Linked DNA regions of Roseivirga sp. BDSF3-8. Each later gene encodes a partner of the first gene's protein in a complex. Links are inferred from orthologs where the notes say so. Each region holds a gene or a part of one and is shown on either strand. Other genes may lie near its edges.

The links.
Region 2: the proteins of AB9P05_RS13630 (region 1) and uvrB are in contact, whole or in part, in a crystal structure (PDB 7EGT), measured with the Thermus thermophilus proteins. The link is inferred for Roseivirga sp. BDSF3-8 from one-to-one orthologs. Residues at the interface, in WP_096412145.1 of Thermus thermophilus: His654, Arg656, Phe657, Gln666, Asp668, Glu669, Lys680, Arg681, Leu682, Ser683, Lys685, Tyr686, Ala687; in WP_096411307.1 of Thermus thermophilus: Glu23, Leu25, Arg26, Asp27, Gly28, Glu29, Arg30, Phe31, Arg55, Glu326, Asp327, Phe328, Glu379, Ser382, Gln383, His398, Gly400, Arg401.

The regions. Positions count from the first base shown.
Region 1 is NZ_JBGNFV010000001.1:3,252,961-3,261,697, forward strand. What follows is about bases 294-3,284. They hold AB9P05_RS13630 (ATP-dependent helicase), read left to right. Parts: upstream 294-623; coding sequence 624-2,945; downstream 2,946-3,284. Other genes in these bases: AB9P05_RS13625 (ABC transporter ATP-binding protein), read left to right, coding at 294-492; AB9P05_RS13635 (DUF4290 domain-containing protein), read left to right, coding at 3,047-3,284. Also shown: more of AB9P05_RS13625, read left to right, coding at 1-293; more of AB9P05_RS13635, read left to right, coding at 3,285-3,670; murA (UDP-N-acetylglucosamine 1-carboxyvinyltransferase), read left to right, coding at 3,670-4,977; AB9P05_RS13645 (GNAT family N-acetyltransferase), read left to right, coding at 4,988-5,503; AB9P05_RS13650 (DUF4136 domain-containing protein), read right to left, coding at 5,566-6,186; AB9P05_RS13655 (tRNA1(Val) (adenine(37)-N6)-methyltransferase), read left to right, coding at 6,326-7,060; AB9P05_RS13660 (saccharopine dehydrogenase C-terminal domain-containing protein), read right to left, coding at 7,061-8,413; AB9P05_RS13665 (cytidine deaminase), read left to right, coding at 8,559-8,737. UniProt on the Escherichia coli protein: A helicase with DNA-dependent ATPase activity. Unwinds DNA duplexes with 3'-5' polarity. Translocates on single-stranded DNA with 3'-5' polarity. Initiates unwinding more efficiently from a nicked substrate than double-stranded DNA.
Region 2 is NZ_JBGNFV010000001.1:2,168,274-2,176,978, forward strand. Bases 2,480-5,438 are described here. They hold uvrB (excinuclease ABC subunit UvrB), read left to right. Parts: upstream 2,480-2,926; coding sequence 2,927-4,951; downstream 4,952-5,438. Other genes in these bases: AB9P05_RS08820 (hypothetical protein), read right to left, coding at 2,480-2,587; AB9P05_RS08830 (hypothetical protein), read right to left, coding at 4,988-5,437. Outside these bases: AB9P05_RS08805 (DUF368 domain-containing protein), read left to right, coding at 1-197; AB9P05_RS08810 (shikimate dehydrogenase), read left to right, coding at 201-965; AB9P05_RS08815 (monodechloroaminopyrrolnitrin synthase PrnB family protein), read right to left, coding at 962-2,101; more of AB9P05_RS08820, read right to left, coding at 2,186-2,479; AB9P05_RS08835 (PhoH family protein), read right to left, coding at 5,717-7,060; AB9P05_RS08840 (helix-turn-helix domain-containing protein), read right to left, coding at 7,268-7,933; gcvP (aminomethyl-transferring glycine dehydrogenase), read right to left, coding at 8,090-8,705. UniProt on the Escherichia coli protein: The UvrABC repair system catalyzes the recognition and processing of DNA lesions. A damage recognition complex composed of 2 UvrA and 2 UvrB subunits scans DNA for abnormalities.

The DNA.
Region 1 (8,737 bases):
TTGCTGTTAGATGAGCCTACGAGTTTTCTTGACTGGCCAGGTAAGGCAGGTACTTTTACTATGCTTAGAAAACTGGCCATGGAAACGGGGCTGGCGGTAATCTATGCCAGCCATGATCTGGAAATGGCCCTGCCCGTGGCCGATAGGCTCTGGCTCCTGCACAATGGCCGGATAACTACGGGCCTGCCAGAAGATATGCTTCTTTCTGGTATATTGGAGCGGGCATTTGATTTACCCGAGGGCACGCTGGTCCATGGACACTATCCGGTGAATGATACGAAAGGACTGGAGGTGAGGGGGCCGGACCACCTGAAACGGCTTTTGGTCCAGGCACTCAGGCGGCAGGGGGAGAACCTGCCTGCCACCACAGGTATTATTGAAGCAGGCAAAAAAGATGGTCACCTGTCACTGGTGCTCGAAAGTAGCTGCTTTGGCAGAGAGACCTTTACATCAATTAACTCCCTGCTGAGTTTTTTGAAAAATTCAGGATGATTGTGGTATTCCTGTGCATGTCGCGATCTATTCATTATTTTCACATTTATCATAGTTACACTCGCTCTAAGAGCATCCGGCGGTAAGGGTTTGGCCGGAAAAAATGTAAATTGCGGATCGAAAGAAGGCGTATGGAATATCTCGAACATCTAAATGAACCTCAGAGAGAAGGCGTAGTCAATGTGGAAGGTCCCTGCATGATTATAGCAGGTGCCGGTTCGGGTAAGACAAGGGTGCTTACCTACCGCATAGCGCACCTCATGAAAGCTCATGATGTTGATCCTTTTTCCATATTGTCGCTCACCTTTACTAATAAGGCTGCTAACGAGATGAAGCAGCGGATAGAAAGGGTGGTGGGCAGTGACGCGCGTAACCTCTGGATGGGGACCTTTCACTCCGTATTTGCCCGTATCCTCAGGCATGATGCTCACCGGATAGGCTATCCTAATAACTTCACTATTTACGATACCGACGACAGCAAGTCACTTATCAAGGCTATAGTAAAAGAAATGGGGCTTGATGATAAGCTGTATAAGCCAAACGCTGTGCTGTCCCGTATTTCGGGGGCTAAGAATAACCTGGTAAGCTGGGAGGAGTATGTCCGTAACCCGCTTTACCGGGCAGATGACGAGGCGGCTATGAGACCTGAAATAGGCAGAATATATAAAACCTACCAGGAACGCTGCTTTACGTCGGGTGCCATGGACTTTGATGACCTGCTGTTTAACATGCACGTACTTCTGCGTGATCATGATGACGTGAGGCACCGCTATCAGCACCGCTTCAAATATATTCTGGTGGATGAGTTTCAGGATACTAACCTTACTCAGTACATGATCACCCGTACCCTCAGCAAGGTGCATCAGAACATCTGTGTGGTGGGGGACGATGCCCAGAGTATCTATGCATTCCGCGGGGCTAATATTCAGAATATCCTGAATTTTGAGAAAGATCATCCTGATCTAAAAGTGATCAAACTGGAGCAGAACTACCGTTCTACCCAGAATATCGTAAACGCAGCCAACTCGGTCATTGCCAAAAACAGCGCCCAGCTTCCTAAGAATGTATGGACGGCTAATACAGATGGTGAACTGGTGGAGGTGGTTAAGACTACCAGTGACAATGAGGAGGGAAAGATTGTGGCAAGCCAGATTTTTGAAGAAAAGAATAATCTGCAGCTCAGCTACGATGACTTTGCCGTACTGTACCGTACTAATAGCCAGTCCCGTGCGATAGAGGAGGCCTTGCGACGCAGCAATATACCTTACGTGATCATCGGAGGAGTATCTTTTTACCAGCGCCGTGAGATAAAAGATCTTTTGGCTTACTTACGCTTTGTGGTAAACCCGCTGGATGAGCAGGCCTTCCGCAGGATCGTGAATCTGCCAAAGAGGGGGGTAGGCGCGACGTCGGTTGATAAGATCGTAAATGCGACCTTTGAGAATAACCGGCCCCTGTGGGATGTGATCACCAATGTGCATGCTTACATGTCTGGTCGTGCAGCCAATGCTGTTGCCTCATTTGCCGAAATGATAGACAATTTCCGCAGTATGACGGAGCGCAAAGATGCCTTTGAGATGGCCAGTCATGTAGCCAAGGTATCGGGTCTGCTGCGTGAGCTTTACGAAGACAAGACGGTGGAGGGGCTTAACCGATACGAGAACGTACAGGAACTCCTCAATGCCATTAAGGAATATGTGGATAATCCTGAAAATGAAGACAAGAGTCTGGGAGCATTCCTGCAGGAGGTAGCGCTGCTGACAGACGCCGATAATAAGAAGAAAAAGGACGATGGCCTGCCGAAGGTTACCCTTATGACCATTCACATGGCTAAAGGCCTTGAGTTCAAAAACGTGTTTGTAGTAGGACTGGAAGAAGACCTCTTTCCAAGCCAGATGATGCTCGAAAGCCGTGCTGACCTGGAAGAGGAGAGGAGGCTTTTTTATGTAGCTATTACGCGTGCTATGAATAAGCTGTTTCTTACCTACGCCCTCTCTCGCTACCGGTTTGGCCGGCTGAAAAATTGTGAGCCGAGCAGGTTTCTGGAAGAAATAGACCCTTCGTTTGTGCGAATTAACCGCCGTAGCGGTACGGTAAGTCCTGCCGGTATGCTGCGCCGGGGAGGGACGCTGCCGGGTGGGGCCACCGCTGGCAAAAGCTTTGAAGGTAGCGGATATGCCCGCAACCTGGTCAGGGGGGCTCAACGTGACCACCAGAATAACCGCAGTGCAAAACAGACGAATAACGCCCGCTATAAGCCAAGTGCTGACTTTACCCCGAGCGATACCTCTAACCTGAAAGAAGGCCAGCGTGTGGAACATGCCAAGTTCGGTATGGGTACTGTGGTCAAAATGGACACGGCCGGAGCCAACAGAAAGGCCAGTGTGCTGTTTGAAGAAGCGGGAGAAAAAACACTGCTACTTAGTTTTGCCCGTCTCAGAATAGTAGATTAGGGATAAATAGGAGTACTAATTGCCCGCATCTCCCCTATTTTTAGGAGGGCCAAACATTATTTTTATATTTTTGCTTACTACCATAACCGGATGATATCCTAATGTTCGAATATAATACCCAACAATCTAACCTCATACTTAAAGAGTACGGACGCAATGTGCAAAGGCTCGTTAAGTACATCAAAACGCTGGAGGATCGCGAAAAGCGCACCCGCTATGCGTATACCATTATTGAGCTGATGAAGCAGATAAACCCTGCTATGCAAAACTCTCCGGAGTATGCGCAAAAGCTGTGGGATGACCTGTACATCATGTCGGGCTTTGATCTGGAAGTAGACAGCCCCTACCCCATGCCGGAAGAGGAGGTGCTGGGCCGCAGGCCTCAGCGTGTGGATTACAACCTCTACAATATCAAATACAAGCACTATGGTAAAAACATCGAATTACTTATCGAGGAAGCCATAAAGCTAGAGGACCCCCAGGAAAAAGAGCAGGCTATAATCCAGATAGGAAAGCTTATGAAGACATTTTACTCAGCTTACAACAGCGAGGTAAGTGACGATAAGCAAATCCTGATCGACCTCCGTAAGTTGTCCGGAGGTAAGCTTGACCTGAATGAGGAATTATTGAATAAGGGCAACCTTTTTGATTCACAAAGAAACAGAAGTCACCATAAGAACTACCAGCGTAAGTCCGGAGGAAAACAGCGAAGAAGACATAATTAATGGCAACATTCACAGTACACGGCGGCAGCCGCTTACAAGGCGAGATTGTACCACAGGGAGCGAAAAACGAGGCACTACAAATACTCTGTGCCGTGCTTATCACTCCCGAACCCGTAACCATTCATAAAATCCCTGACATCCGCGATGTCAATAAGCTCATAGAACTTTTGGGAGATATGGGTGTGCAGGTGGAAAAGGTGGGTGAAGAGTCCTACCGGTTCACTGCTGCTAACGTGGATGTTACCTACCTGGAGTCACCTGAGTTTAAGCAAAAAGCTGCTTCACTACGTGGGTCCATCATGATACTGGGCCCGCTACTGGCGCGCTTTGGCAAAGGAAAAATACCCAAGCCAGGAGGAGATAAAATTGGTCGCCGCCGCCTGGATACTCATTTTCTGGGGTTTCAGAAACTGGGGGCACGTTTTGATTATGACTCTTCTGACAGTTTCTATACCATAGATGCTTCCGACCTTCGCGGCACTTACATGCTGCTGGACGAGGCCTCGGTAACCGGTACGGCAAACGTACTGCTGTCTGCCGTGATGGCAAAGGGAAAAACCACTATCTATAATGCTGCCTGTGAGCCCTATATTCAGCAGCTCTGTAAGATGCTCAACAGGATGGGAGCTAAGATCAGTGGCATAGGCAGTAACTTGCTTACTATTGAAGGTGTGGAATACCTCGGCGGTACGGAGCATACTATGCTTCCCGATATGATCGAGATCGGTTCATTCATTGGTATGGCTGCCATGACCCAGTCCGAGATCACTATCAAAGACGCACGGGTGGATCAGTTGGGTATGATACCTGACATCTTCAGGAGATTAGGTATTAAGCTGGAGATCCGAGGAGACGATATCTTCGTGCCTGCACAGGAGTCTTATGAGATAGAGACCTTCATAGATGGTTCCATCATGACGATTGCGGATGCTCCCTGGCCTGGTTTCACGCCAGATTTGCTTAGCATAGTCCTCGTAGTAGCCACTCAGGCCAAAGGTACTGTACTCATCCACCAGAAAATGTTCGAAAGCCGGCTTTTCTTCGTGGATAAACTTATTGACATGGGCGCGCAGATCATACTTTGTGACCCTCACAGGGCTACTGTTATCGGCCTGGATCGCAAGCAGCCTCTGCGAGGCATTTCCATGACCTCACCCGACATTCGTGCCGGTGTATCCCTACTGATAGCGGCTATGTCAGCCAGTGGCACGAGCACCATTTATAATGTGGAGCAGATAGACCGCGGGTACCAGCATATCGATAAACGACTCAGGGCACTGGGTGCCAGGATCGAAAGAGAAGAATAGGATTTGCCCTGTGAGGCTGGAACTGGATAAATGTACCGTCAGGCCCTGGACATTAGCCGATGTCCGGGATCTGGTAAGGTATGCGAATGACAAGGCTGTTTGGGCTAATCTGCGGAATCATTTTCCCCATCCTTACACTGAAGGCGATGCCCGTCAGTATATCAACTTCAGCAATTCACAAAAACCACTTTGCAACTATGCCATTGAGGTAAATGGCCGTGCGGCAGGCAGTGTGGGCTTCCTCCTGAAAAAGGACGTATATGCTAATAGTATCGAACTGGGCTATTGGCTGGCAAAAGAGTTTTGGGGACAAGGCATCACTACCTGTGCTGTGAGGGCGATGGTAAGTTACATCTGGAAAGAGTTTGACCCTATCAGGGTATATGCCTGTTGTTTTGACTGGAATAAGGCTTCAGGTAAAGTATTAACCAAATGTGGCTTTCATCTGGAAGCCAGGTTGGAAAGACACGTGGTCAAGGATGGCAGGTTAGGGGATGAGCTGATTTATGCCATGATCAAAAAATAAGGGAACACCCCGTTTGAGATGCTCCCTTACACCTGATGTTTAATCAGTGAAATATTAGATGATTAGTAATCATTTGACTTGAAAGGTCTTCCGTTCTCACCGGCTACAGTGGGACCGAGATTACGGAAGGCAAGAAATCTTTCGGTAAGTTGGGCTACACCCATACGAATTTGTGATCTCTGTTCGCTAAGACTGCCATTGTCATCGACTACACCTAAGGCATATCCTTCCCACACTACTTCACCGGTATTAGCATCTACTACATTCATTACTATAGTACCCTCATTAAGAGTAGCTTTATCAGCATAGCTATCGCTCATCCATAAAAATACGGCATCTTCGGTAGCCATGTAAGCTTGTGTTTCATACTCGCTATCAAACATATGATAGTTAATAATGACATCAGCATTCTGGCCGTTTGCATTAGCCATACCACTGGCGTCCATTTCATGCTCCAGGGCATCTTCTATCATAGCACTAGGTATACCGTTCATAGCTAACCAGCTGTCCTGGTTCATATTTCCCATGTCGGTAATAAAGCTATAGGTGTCATAGTCTTCAAAGTCTCCATTCTCCAGGTACCTTACTTCAACGTCAAGGTCTGCAGGATTCATAGTCTTATCTTGTGCCATGGCCGGAATAGCCATTACCATTACTAAAAAGGTTAAAAAATTTCGTTTCATAATCACGACTTTAAATTAGACATTCGCTATATGTACTTTCAACAGCCTAGCTTATGATTTGTTTAAGATGTGTTGATTCTATTAGCTTGGTTTTAAGTCTTTTGAAGTTCAAAAAACGGGTCTTTTCCGCTATATAGCCATGCCTACGCCCTATTTCGATTTTAAGCAATTCCGGGTTTATCATGATAAATCGGGGCTTCCCGTGACCACTGAAGCCTGTCTTTTCGGAGCCATCATCGGACAGCATTTTTATGCTGGACCCTCCTCCTTTTCCGCGCTGGACATTGGGGCGGGTTCAGGCCTGCTTTCGCTCATGGTAGCTCAGGAGTGCATGGGTGCTGATATTGATGCTGTGGAGATATTTTCAGAGGCTGCCGTGCAGGCAGGTGAAAATATACAAATCAGTCCCTGGCAAAGAAGGGTGAAGGTATATAACCAATCTATTAAAGAATTTTCAAATGGGTCTGCTAAGGAGGTTTACGAACTTATTTTTTCCAATCCGCCCTTTTATCACCAGTACCTGCAAAATAAAAATAATGCTCCTCGAACCCGGGCCATGCACACTACTAGCCTTGGATATGAAGAACTCGCTGCGATTGCTTACAGGCTTCTGAAATTCACAGGTAGCTTTTTCGTTATTTACCCCTCCGTTCAGATGGATATCTTTCTTCCCCTAGCCGAAAGGGCAGGTCTCTACCCCGCCTCCTTCTGGCACATTCATCAGAAAGAGACAAGCGCCCGGTGGCGGGTAGCGGCTGAGTTTAAAAAAGAAAAAACCGCCCCCCGCACTGAAAAAATCATAATTCATGATGCAGGAGGCGGTTATCATCCGCGCTATATAAGCTACCTGAAGCCTTTTTATCTTAAGCTGTAATCAGGCAGTTTGTGGTTCGTCAACTATCTCATGCAGGTCTGTAAATTTCATTCCGAGTGTTTCCAGTTCGGCGAGTACGGGGTCATATATTTCTTTGTGGATTGGAATGTGCACCCCTTTCAATGATATGCGGCCCTCCAGCATCAGTTTGGCTGTTATCCCCAGTGGCAGACCCACCGTTTTTGCCATTCCGGTACGTACCTGATCATCCCCTTGCACCACCATAGAGCTGGTGAGCCGGTGTACAGCCCCTTCCAGTTCATAATCAAATATGTGCTGCATCACAATCATGTCCTTATCTTCGGGCTTCAGTGTCCATTTCTCTTCCAGGATATGCTGCAGGATATGAGCAGGAGAGCCCTTGGCCACAGGGAGTGGCTTTTCTTCAAAAAGCCCAAGCCAGCGAAGGGCATTAAATACTTCCCCGTTTTCATCAATACCTGTAGTCGCACATACTTTTTGCTCTACCGTCATGCCCTCATCGTAGCGGAGGAACAGGTTAGTAAATTCGCGATAAGTCATGTCCGGTGTCGAATCTATCTCAAATGAATCGTCCGTCATACCCAGGTCTATCAGCGTTTGCCATGCCTGGCAGTACCCTGGTCTCCGCAGTGTGCCTCTCAATATAGTGGTGGTATCCTGTATGCCATATAATTCCCGATAGGCAAGGGAATCCCGGTTAGCATAGCCGTCGAAGTCACCATATCCTTCCACGCTCATTCGGTCGGTTCGGGTAAATAGTTGATGGTAAGGTATATACTTATACTTACCGTGCCGCAGATAACGGGCTGTTGCTTTACCTGCCAGTACCACATTACGAGGGTTCCATGTGAATTTATAGTGCCAGGGGTTATTATCAGATTCAGGTGCGATAAGTCCGCCGGTGTATGACCTGAAACCAGTAAGCCGTCCCCCTTTTGCCCTGATTTCATCTATGGCCTGCATGGCTGTCATATGATCTATTCCGGGGTCCAGGCCACATTCTTTAATGAACAGTAGACCGGCATCTTTCACCGCCTTTTCCATACCCCGGATATCCTCATTCACATAGCTTGCCGAGAGCATGTTTTTTCCGTGTTTCAGGCATGATTTGGCGACATCTGTGTGCAAAAACACCGGTAACATGGATATTACCAGGTCGGCCTTCATGATGAGCACATCGCGGGTATTCTCATCATGAATATCCAGGCCCTGGGCGGTGCCGTTTTTGTTACCGGCCAGTTTAGCCAGTGCCAGTTCTTCCGATTGGTCGCAGAGAGTGATTTGCCAGTTGTTTTTTTCGCTTTCCTGTAGCAAATAGTCAATTAGTACAGAGCTGGATCTACCGGCTCCGAATATCACTATGTTTTTCATTGGGTCCTGTTTTCGTCGGCTCTCAATTTTGGGATATTTTGCCGGACGGGCAAATAAACCCCTCTTTTTAAAGGCTGCAAAATTAAAGGCAACCATTCGCTCCTATTTCCGTACAATAACTTCCTTTTACTTTATTAAAGGTAATATGATGAAAGATGAGAAGACTGGCGCGGATAGCAAAGCAATGAATGTACCCTATACATTATATAGCGAAGAAGACCTGCCTGCAGAAATAAGCAGGCTTTTTGCCAGTGCCAGGGAGGCAACCGCCCAGTCGTACGTACCATATTCTTCATTCCGCGTTGGTTCAGCCATTGCGATGGA
Region 2 (8,705 bases), 1.1 Mb from region 1 along the record:
AGTCGGTTGTAAAGTACTATACCGATCGTCATGGGGAGGTACAGCCCCTGATCACTGAAAATGTACTTCCTAACCAATATGCTGAAGTAACAGGGTCCGACCCTATGCTTTTCCAGGCCATACTCTTTATGGCGTTGGGGATACTTCTTGTACTGCTGATTGAAATTGCAGCTAATTTTCTGAAGAAAAACAGCTAACCTATGTCTGCCTCTGATAAGCTTATAGGGCTCGTTGGGTTCCCTTTAGGCCACTCTTTTAGTAACCGTTATTTTACAGAGAAATTTCAGAAGGAAGGTATTGAGGGGTTTTCCCACCGGAATTTTGAAATTCAATCTGTCAATGATCTGAGCAAATTATTAAGTCAAGAGCCCCGGCTAATAGGCCTTAATGTAACTATCCCACTCAAGCAAGCCATAATACCTCTCTTACATGAACTGGATAGTACTGCCGAAGAAATAGGAGCTGTTAATACAATCCGAATAAGGGGGGGTAGGCTAAAAGGCTTCAATACTGACTATTATGGCTTTCAGGAAAGCTTAAAGCAATGGCTAGGTGATAAGATCACCTGCCTGAATAAAGCATTAATCTTGGGTACAGGTGGCGCCTCCAGGGCTATAAAGGTAGCTTTGGAGGATTTGGACATTGTGCCGCAGTATGTAAGTCGCCATCCGCAAGAGAACGAAATGAGCTATAACAGCTTAAAGGCAAGTCCCGACTTGCTTCACGAGTACCCGCTTATTATAAACTGTACTCCTCTGGGTACTTTTCCAGACATTGAGCAAAAGCCTGACATTCCATATGGCTCTGTAAGCTCAAATCACTGGCTTTATGACCTGGTTTATAATCCTGCTGAAACGGCTTTTCTAAATGCAGGAAGGAAACAAGGAGCGCAAATAAAAAACGGCCTGCAGATGTTACATCTACAGGCCGATAAGTCATGGGAAATCTGGAATGGTACTATTTAAACCATTACAGCAGCTTTCTGCTCAGTATACTTTTTGCTTGATTTCTTGAATTTCTCAATCTGACGAAGGTTCAGATTAATTATATGCGTAAGCATAGTGGGAGCGTATCCGCCACTACCTTTAGACCTTTGAGCCTTTGGCGTTTTGTGATAAGCATTTTCAGCCACCTTTTTGTGAGGCATCCTGAAGCTTTTGAGCTGAGTGCACAGGAACTCCATCGCCTTGATGTTTTCCCTTACGACGGGGTTGCTCTGATCGCTATTTTCCAGGAAGAGACTAAAACGGGTTAGCAGACTTGGCTTATTATTGTAAGCATTGTATACCTGCCTCATTTTGGGTAAAACGTAAGGGTGATACGTTTCCTTAAATCCAAGATACTCCTCATTTGTACAGTCAGAGCTCCAAAGGATGTGGTCAAACACAAATACGGGCATTTCTACAGCGCCAGGGCCAAGGTAAGTCTTACCATCTAGCTGAATAGGATCAAAATAGAAACGGAGGCTTCCTGCAAATACCTCAGGAGCTACATGCCTTTTCGCATGAACGACTCCTTTAACCATTGCCTGGAAATTTTCAGCAGTCTCGCGGCAAAGGGGAGCAAATTCAGGGTCTTCAAATGACATGTGGTAAAGCTTGTCAAGCAGAAGAATCGCTTTAACCAAAGGGTTCATGCTCATTTGAACACTATAAATCAGGTTCATTTCGTCAGCCGTACCAGTATAGGTCCGAAGGCGGCTGCCTTGTGGGTTCCATACGGAGTAGCTAATGAGTGTATCTCTTGGAGGGAGATCCAGTGTTTTGGACAACACCATCATAGTGTCAGCCAGATTGGGAACATGTGTTTCAGGTTCCTCGCCGTGTCTTTTTATAGAACCGAAGAGTATACCCAGATCACGCATGGCTGCTGCAGCTTCGTGATATGTGTATTTTTCTGCAGTTTCAGGAGTGGGAAGAGCATCCTTAAGGATGTTAATTAGCCCTTCAACATTTCCTTCGTTATTAAAAACAGGTATTTTTTTAATCCATTCGTCAGCTCCGAGTACGTCTGTTTGGCCGATGATCTGTTCGTCCTGATGAATGGTATCTAAAAAGGATTTCGTGTCGGGAAATGCCTTTTCCAGATTGGTGGGTGTCATCTTAGTTTTTTTTAGGTGTTATTAAAGTGTTTTTGTTATTGGTTAAGTTAGGTCTTCGGTTAGTTTATTAGTATGTAAGCAGAATTAGTTTATAAGCCAGTCCATGCATTGCTGCATAGAGTGTTTGGTGCGTATTTCCAGGTTGCCCCTGCCTATATTTAGGTTTACGTGGTCTACGCTATCTCTGGCGAAGATGTCTGCGGATGCAAAAATGGCAATTTTCTGCAATCCAAGCTTTTCCGCCTCCGGGTACCACGTATCAATGATGTAATTTTGTACATCACGGGACAATACTTTTAGTTGTGACTGATTGCTAAGGTGCTTTTTTATGCGGCTTTTTCTGATAAAATCATTTAAAGCCATGCATCCTAATCTGATGTCTTCCTGCTTGAGGTAGCCCATCCAATTAGCCACAATTATATTATGATCTTCTTCGTAAAGAATTTCAACAAATGACTCTTTAAATACTTGAACTAATGGCCGCATTCGCTAGAAATCATCTCGTAATCATTGCTAAGATATGACAAAATTTATTTTTACTTAAACAATACCTGTTGCTACGATCCTTTTGATCCGCAATATTTAGATGATAATGTCCTCTAATCTGCCGTTTTCCAGCCTTAATGAGGGTAACCAAAGATTGAACAGGTAATATCTATCGACAAAAGTCCAAAATGCTTAGACAGGGATAATTTAATTATTTTATCCCCAATGTAAGTTTTGGTATGAAAAAAAACAATTTTTGCTATATCCTAAAGGAACATTCCAGGATATTTTACGTTAGTTGATTCCGCTAAATGCCCACCATACCATGATATTACAATAATGGATTTTATTCTAAATTCTGAATATGAACCCACTGGGGACCAACCTGAGGCAATACGTCAGCTTGTCCAGGGACTGGATGACGGTGAAGAGTCGCAGGTACTTTTAGGGGTAACCGGGTCGGGTAAAACCTTTACAGTGGCTAATGTAATAGCTGAGACAAAAAGACCAACTTTGGTGCTCAGCCATAATAAAACACTGGCTGCACAGCTTTATGGCGAACTAAAGCAGTTTTTCCCTGAAAACGCGGTAGAATATTTCATTTCGTACTACGATTACTACCAGCCTGAAGCTTACATATCCAGTACTAATCTTTATATAGAGAAGGACCTTAGCATCAATGAAGAAATAGAGAAATTACGCTTAAGTGCTACTTCTTCGTTATTAACTGGTCGGCGTGATATTGTGGTAGTTGCCTCAGTGTCATGTATTTATGGTATAGGTAACCCCGAGGAGTTCGGGAAGAATGTAATTAAACTTCAGGAAGGTGACAGGCTTCCCAGAAATCAATTTTTATTTGCCCTTGTAGATATTCTCTACAGCCGGACGGAAGCAGAGTTTAAACGAGGAACATTCCGAGTTAAGGGGGATACAGTAGATGTTTTCCTGGCCTATGCAGACTTTGCTTATCGGTTTATCTTTTGGGGTGACGAGATAGAAGCTATCCAACGGGTAGATCCTCAAACGGGCAAGAAGATTTCTGATGAACGGATGGTGACCATCTATCCCGCTAACCTCTTTGTTACAGGACGCGATGTTATGCAGGTAGCCATCAAAGAAATTCAGGACGACTTGGTTTCCCAAGTTACTTCCTTTGAAACTGAGCAAAGATACCTTGAAGCAAAGAGGCTCAAGGAGCGTACTGAATTTGATTTGGAAATGATCCGTGAGTTGGGGTATTGTTCGGGCGTGGAAAACTACTCCCGATATTTTGACCGGCGGCGGCCTGGGCAGCGGCCTTTCTGCCTGCTTGATTATTTTCCTGATGATTACCTTCTGGTGATAGATGAAAGTCATGTGACTGTGCCTCAGGTCAGGGCTATGTGGGGTGGTGATCGTGCCCGAAAAACGAGCCTTGTGGATTTTGGCTTTAGGCTTCCCAGTGCATTAGATAACCGCCCGCTAACTTTTAACGAATTTGAGGATATGATCAACCAGATCATATTTGTCAGTGCCACACCTGCGGAATATGAGCTCAGGAGGTCGGAGGGGGTGGTAGTAGAACAAATCATTCGTCCCACAGGCCTCCTTGATCCAGAGATAGATGTGCGCCCCTGCCTTAATCAGATTGACGATTTGCTGGAGGAAATTGACGAACGGATTAAAAAGGAAGAGCGTGTACTGGTTACTACGCTTACCAAGAGAATGGCTGAAGAGCTTAATAAATTTCTTGAGAGAGCAGGTGTCAAAGCGCGATATATTCACTCTGAGGTAGACTCCCTGGAGCGGGTAGAGATACTGCGACAGCTTCGTTTGGGTGAGTTTGATGTACTTGTAGGCGTAAACCTGCTGCGGGAGGGACTCGACCTGCCGGAGGTGTCACTGGTGGCTATTTTGGATGCGGACAAGGAAGGGTTTCTCAGAAATGAGCGAAGCCTGGTACAAACCATAGGTCGAGCCGCCCGAAATGAAAATGGCAAAGTAATTATGTATGCCGACACCATTACGGACAGCATGCAGCTTGCTATAGATGAGACTAACCGGCGCAGGGCTATCCAGGAAGCCTACAATAAGGAACATGGGATTACGCCTAAAACAGTCCGCAAATCACGAGAGGCTATTCTTTCTCAAACCAGTGTGGCAGATAGTAGTAGTAAAAAGAAGAAATACTATGCAGGCCAGGAAACTATGTCAGTAGCTGCTGACCCTATAGTAGGCTATATGGGTAAATCTGAGTTGGAGAAGACCATTAAGCAAACTCAGAAAAACATGGAAAAGGCTGCCAGAGATCTCGATTTTATAGAAGCTGCCCGCTTGCGTGACGAACTTGCGGAGTTGAAAAAACTCCTGGAAGAAAAGTCGTAGGAGGTATCAATCCGGCTTCAAAGCTGGTAAAATAACTTAGCCAGCCTGGTAAAGTGTGCTTTTAGTTCCTGTGAGTAAAAAGCCCTCAGCCTGCTTCGCATCCTTAAAAAAGGCTATTTCTGTGTGATCAGTCATTTTTTCATTCATTTGCTTATTAAGCATGGTGAAAAAATGCTCTGTAAAGGCATCACTGCTGGTGATTACAGATACTTTACAGTCTTTATAGACCTCGTGCTGACGTAAGCGTCTACAGCATCTCTTTGTCCAGTCCAGTAATTCCATTACTACCTCAGTGGTGATGGCATGTGAGAACTTAGTCTTGTCAAATAGCCAATTATTGGTTTTATGGTTTAACGCCAGGTTAATAGCCAGGTCGAGCGAGTCCCGGTAGGCATATATCGAACTAAATTCTTTAAAGATGAATACCACGGCATTTTTGACATTGTCATAGTATGCCGTTCCCATATTAGAAATAATAGATTGCATAGTGATTTCCTTAAAAAATTAAAAACGGTCAGAAAAAATACAACCCTTTATGGTTGCCCTGTACAAGAGCCGCAAAATACAATCGTTTTAAATAATATAAAGTTTCAATAAGTTTTAGATTGTATAAAATAATACCCTTCCATTTTCAGGGGATTATAAAGGTAATAATATAAGCAACTGTAAACAACAGTGTTGGGGTTCAATTGGAAATTCCCGCAAAAAATGATCACTTTATCGCAAACAACAAGATAATATTGTATTATTTTGTGTTTTTGGATATTAGAGTAACTCATTGGCCAGGTTTGCCAAATCTGATCGCTCCCCTTTTTCTAAGGTAACATGCGCATAGAGGGGATGGTCTTTGACCCTGTCAATTAAATAAGAGAGTCCATTGCTTTGTGAATCCAGGTAGGGTGTATCAATCTGATAGATATCACCGGTAAAGATAATCTTACAATTATCACCTGCTCGGGTAATAATGGTTTTAACTTCGTGTGGAGTCAGGTTTTGGGCTTCGTCTACGATAAAAAAAATGTTACTCAGGCTCCTTCCACGGATATAGGCCAGTGGCTGGATAACCAGCTTTTCCTTATTCACCATATCGGTAATCTTCTGGAAGTCCTTATCCGTTTCTTTGAATTGGTTCTGAATAAACTTAAGGTTATCCCAGAGAGGCTCCATATAAGGATTGAGTTTACTCTTGATGTCTCCGGGCAGGTAGCCTATGTCTTTATTACTTAATGGCACTATGGGTCGGGCAAGAAAGATTTGCTTAAAGTCACTGCGCTGCTCAAGTGCACTGGCCAGAGCGAGAAGGGTCTTTCCTGTTCCTGCTACTCCCTGTATGGTTACCAGCCTGATATTTTCCTGCAATAGTGCATGTATAGCGAATGTTTGCTCGGCGTTTTTGGGTTTAATACCATACACACTCCTTTTTTCCACCCGCTCCAGGTCACCCATCGTGCTATTGTAGTAGGCCAATACTGAATTAGTGTCGCTCTTCAGTATGTAGTAATTATTATGGCCGGGCTTTTTCCTTCCAAAAACTGGTTTTACGTCAAACCTCCCTTCCTTATGAAGAGCGTTGATTATTTGCGTGTCCAGGTTTTCCATAACCACCTTACCGCTATGCAAGGTGTTGACATTTTTGATCTTGCCTGTTTCATAGTCTTCAGCATGGATATCCACCGATTTAGCCTTGAGCCTCAGGTTTATGTCCTTAGTGACCAGTACTACTTTTTTACGTTTTCCGGCTGCAAGTTCTGCCTGTTCCTTTTGTAAGAGGATGGCTGCGCCCAGAATCCGGTGATCTGGTATGTCTTCCTGAAATGCCCCCGCTTCCGGAAATCCCATCACTACCCGGAAGTTGCCTTTAGTCTTTCCATTCAAAGGTATCCACTCCTGAAGGTTGCCTCCTTTTGAAAGCTCGTCCAGTTTACGGATAAACTCTCTTGCTTCGAAATTTTTGGTGTCGTTTCCTTTTTTGAACTGGTCCAACTCTTCCAAAACGGTAATAGGAATGGCTACATCATGTTCCTGAAAATTCATGATCGAATCGTGGGAGTACAGGATGACAGATGTATCCAGCACAAAAATCTTCTTTTCCTTACGGGCTCTGGCCATACAGTTATATTGGTAAGATGTAAAAAATGGGAAACAGCCATGAAAAGCATACTGCTGCTGTGGCAGTGAGTAAAAACAGTGGATAGGAGGGTGGTTCTATTCTGATTTCCGGCACGCTGAGTTTTCTCGTAATTGGACCTGCGATCCTAAGAAATTTAAGAAATCTTTTGAAAAATATACTACGTGCTCCCCGGAATTAACCGGTCCTTACCTATCAGTGCGTTCTGGTATTTCAGATTTCCGCATGAAAAGATCCTGCCCTGTACGTGGTTCAATTCTAAGTACTCCAGCCAGAACGAGCAATACCAATGTCCGGGAAACCTTCCTGGCAGGCTCTCCTGCTATTTCTGCAAATTGGGCTACGGTAATACTACCTTTTTTGTCCAGAAACTCCATTAGCTGCTTTTCCTTTTCGCCAAAGCTAAACCGAACTTCCCGCGACTTTTTTTCTCCTTTCAATACCTGCCTAACTTCACGACTTGCCTGGATACTCTGATCATTTACCCGGACGTAAACTTTTCTCTGAGGGGCCCCCGGTTCCTGTACATAATGAGGCCCCTCCGGGCTTTTATTTATGGAATAACGTATAACGGAACGGGACTCGTTTAGGGGAATAATTTCAGTAGTATAGTGTATATCAGGTGAGCAATAGCGGGCTATGGCCTTATCCAGAACATACTTGTCTTCTTCAGCAAATTTAAGGCCTGGTATTTTGCCGTCGTCGTCTACTCCTATTAGTAATTCACCGCCCTCTGTATTGGCGAATGCCACCACTTCTTTGATTATTTTTTCGGGGTAAGCTGCTTTTCTTTTAAACTCCAACCGTCCGTGTTCCCCCTGCCTTACAAGTGATTTGAGTTCTCTGAAGTTCATGATAAATTAGTTTACCCTAATGGGTACGAGACCCAGGGATGTGTATACAAAAACGCCTGGCAGGTAATGAAAGTTGTAAAATATCTCTACCAAAACGCAAAAAAAAGCCCCGGTATATCACCAGGGCTTATCATGATTTTTAAATGAAGAACTCTGTCAGACAGATACTGCTTCAGGGCTTTCTTCATATTCATCTACCGGAATACAACTGCACATGAGGTTCCTGTCTCCATAAGCGCTGTCGATACGGCTTACGGTCGGCCAGAACTTACCATCGCGTACATAATCTAATGGGTAGGCAGCTTTGGTGCGACTGTAAGGAAGATCCCACTCCTCGGCAGTAATGACCGCCTGGGTATGAGGTGCATTTTTCAATACATTATTATTCTCATCAGCCCGGCCTGCTTCAATCTCGCGAATCTCCTGACGGATGGAAAGAAGGGCATCACAGAAGCGATCAAGCTCAGGCTTGCTTTCACTTTCCGTAGGCTCTATCATGATGGTGCCAGGAACAGGGAATGAAACGGTAGGCGCATGGAACCCATAGTCCATCAATCGCTTGGCAATGTCTTCCACCTCAATATTTACCTTCTTAAACTCCCTGCAATCAATGATCATTTCATGAGCGCAGCGTCCGTTTTTGCCGGTATAGAGTACATCAAATGCTCCCTTGAGTCTCTCCTTAATGTAGTTAGCATTGAGAATCGCAAGTTGGGTGGCTTCTGTTAATCCCTCTGCACCCATCATAGCAATGTAGGCATACGAGATTGTA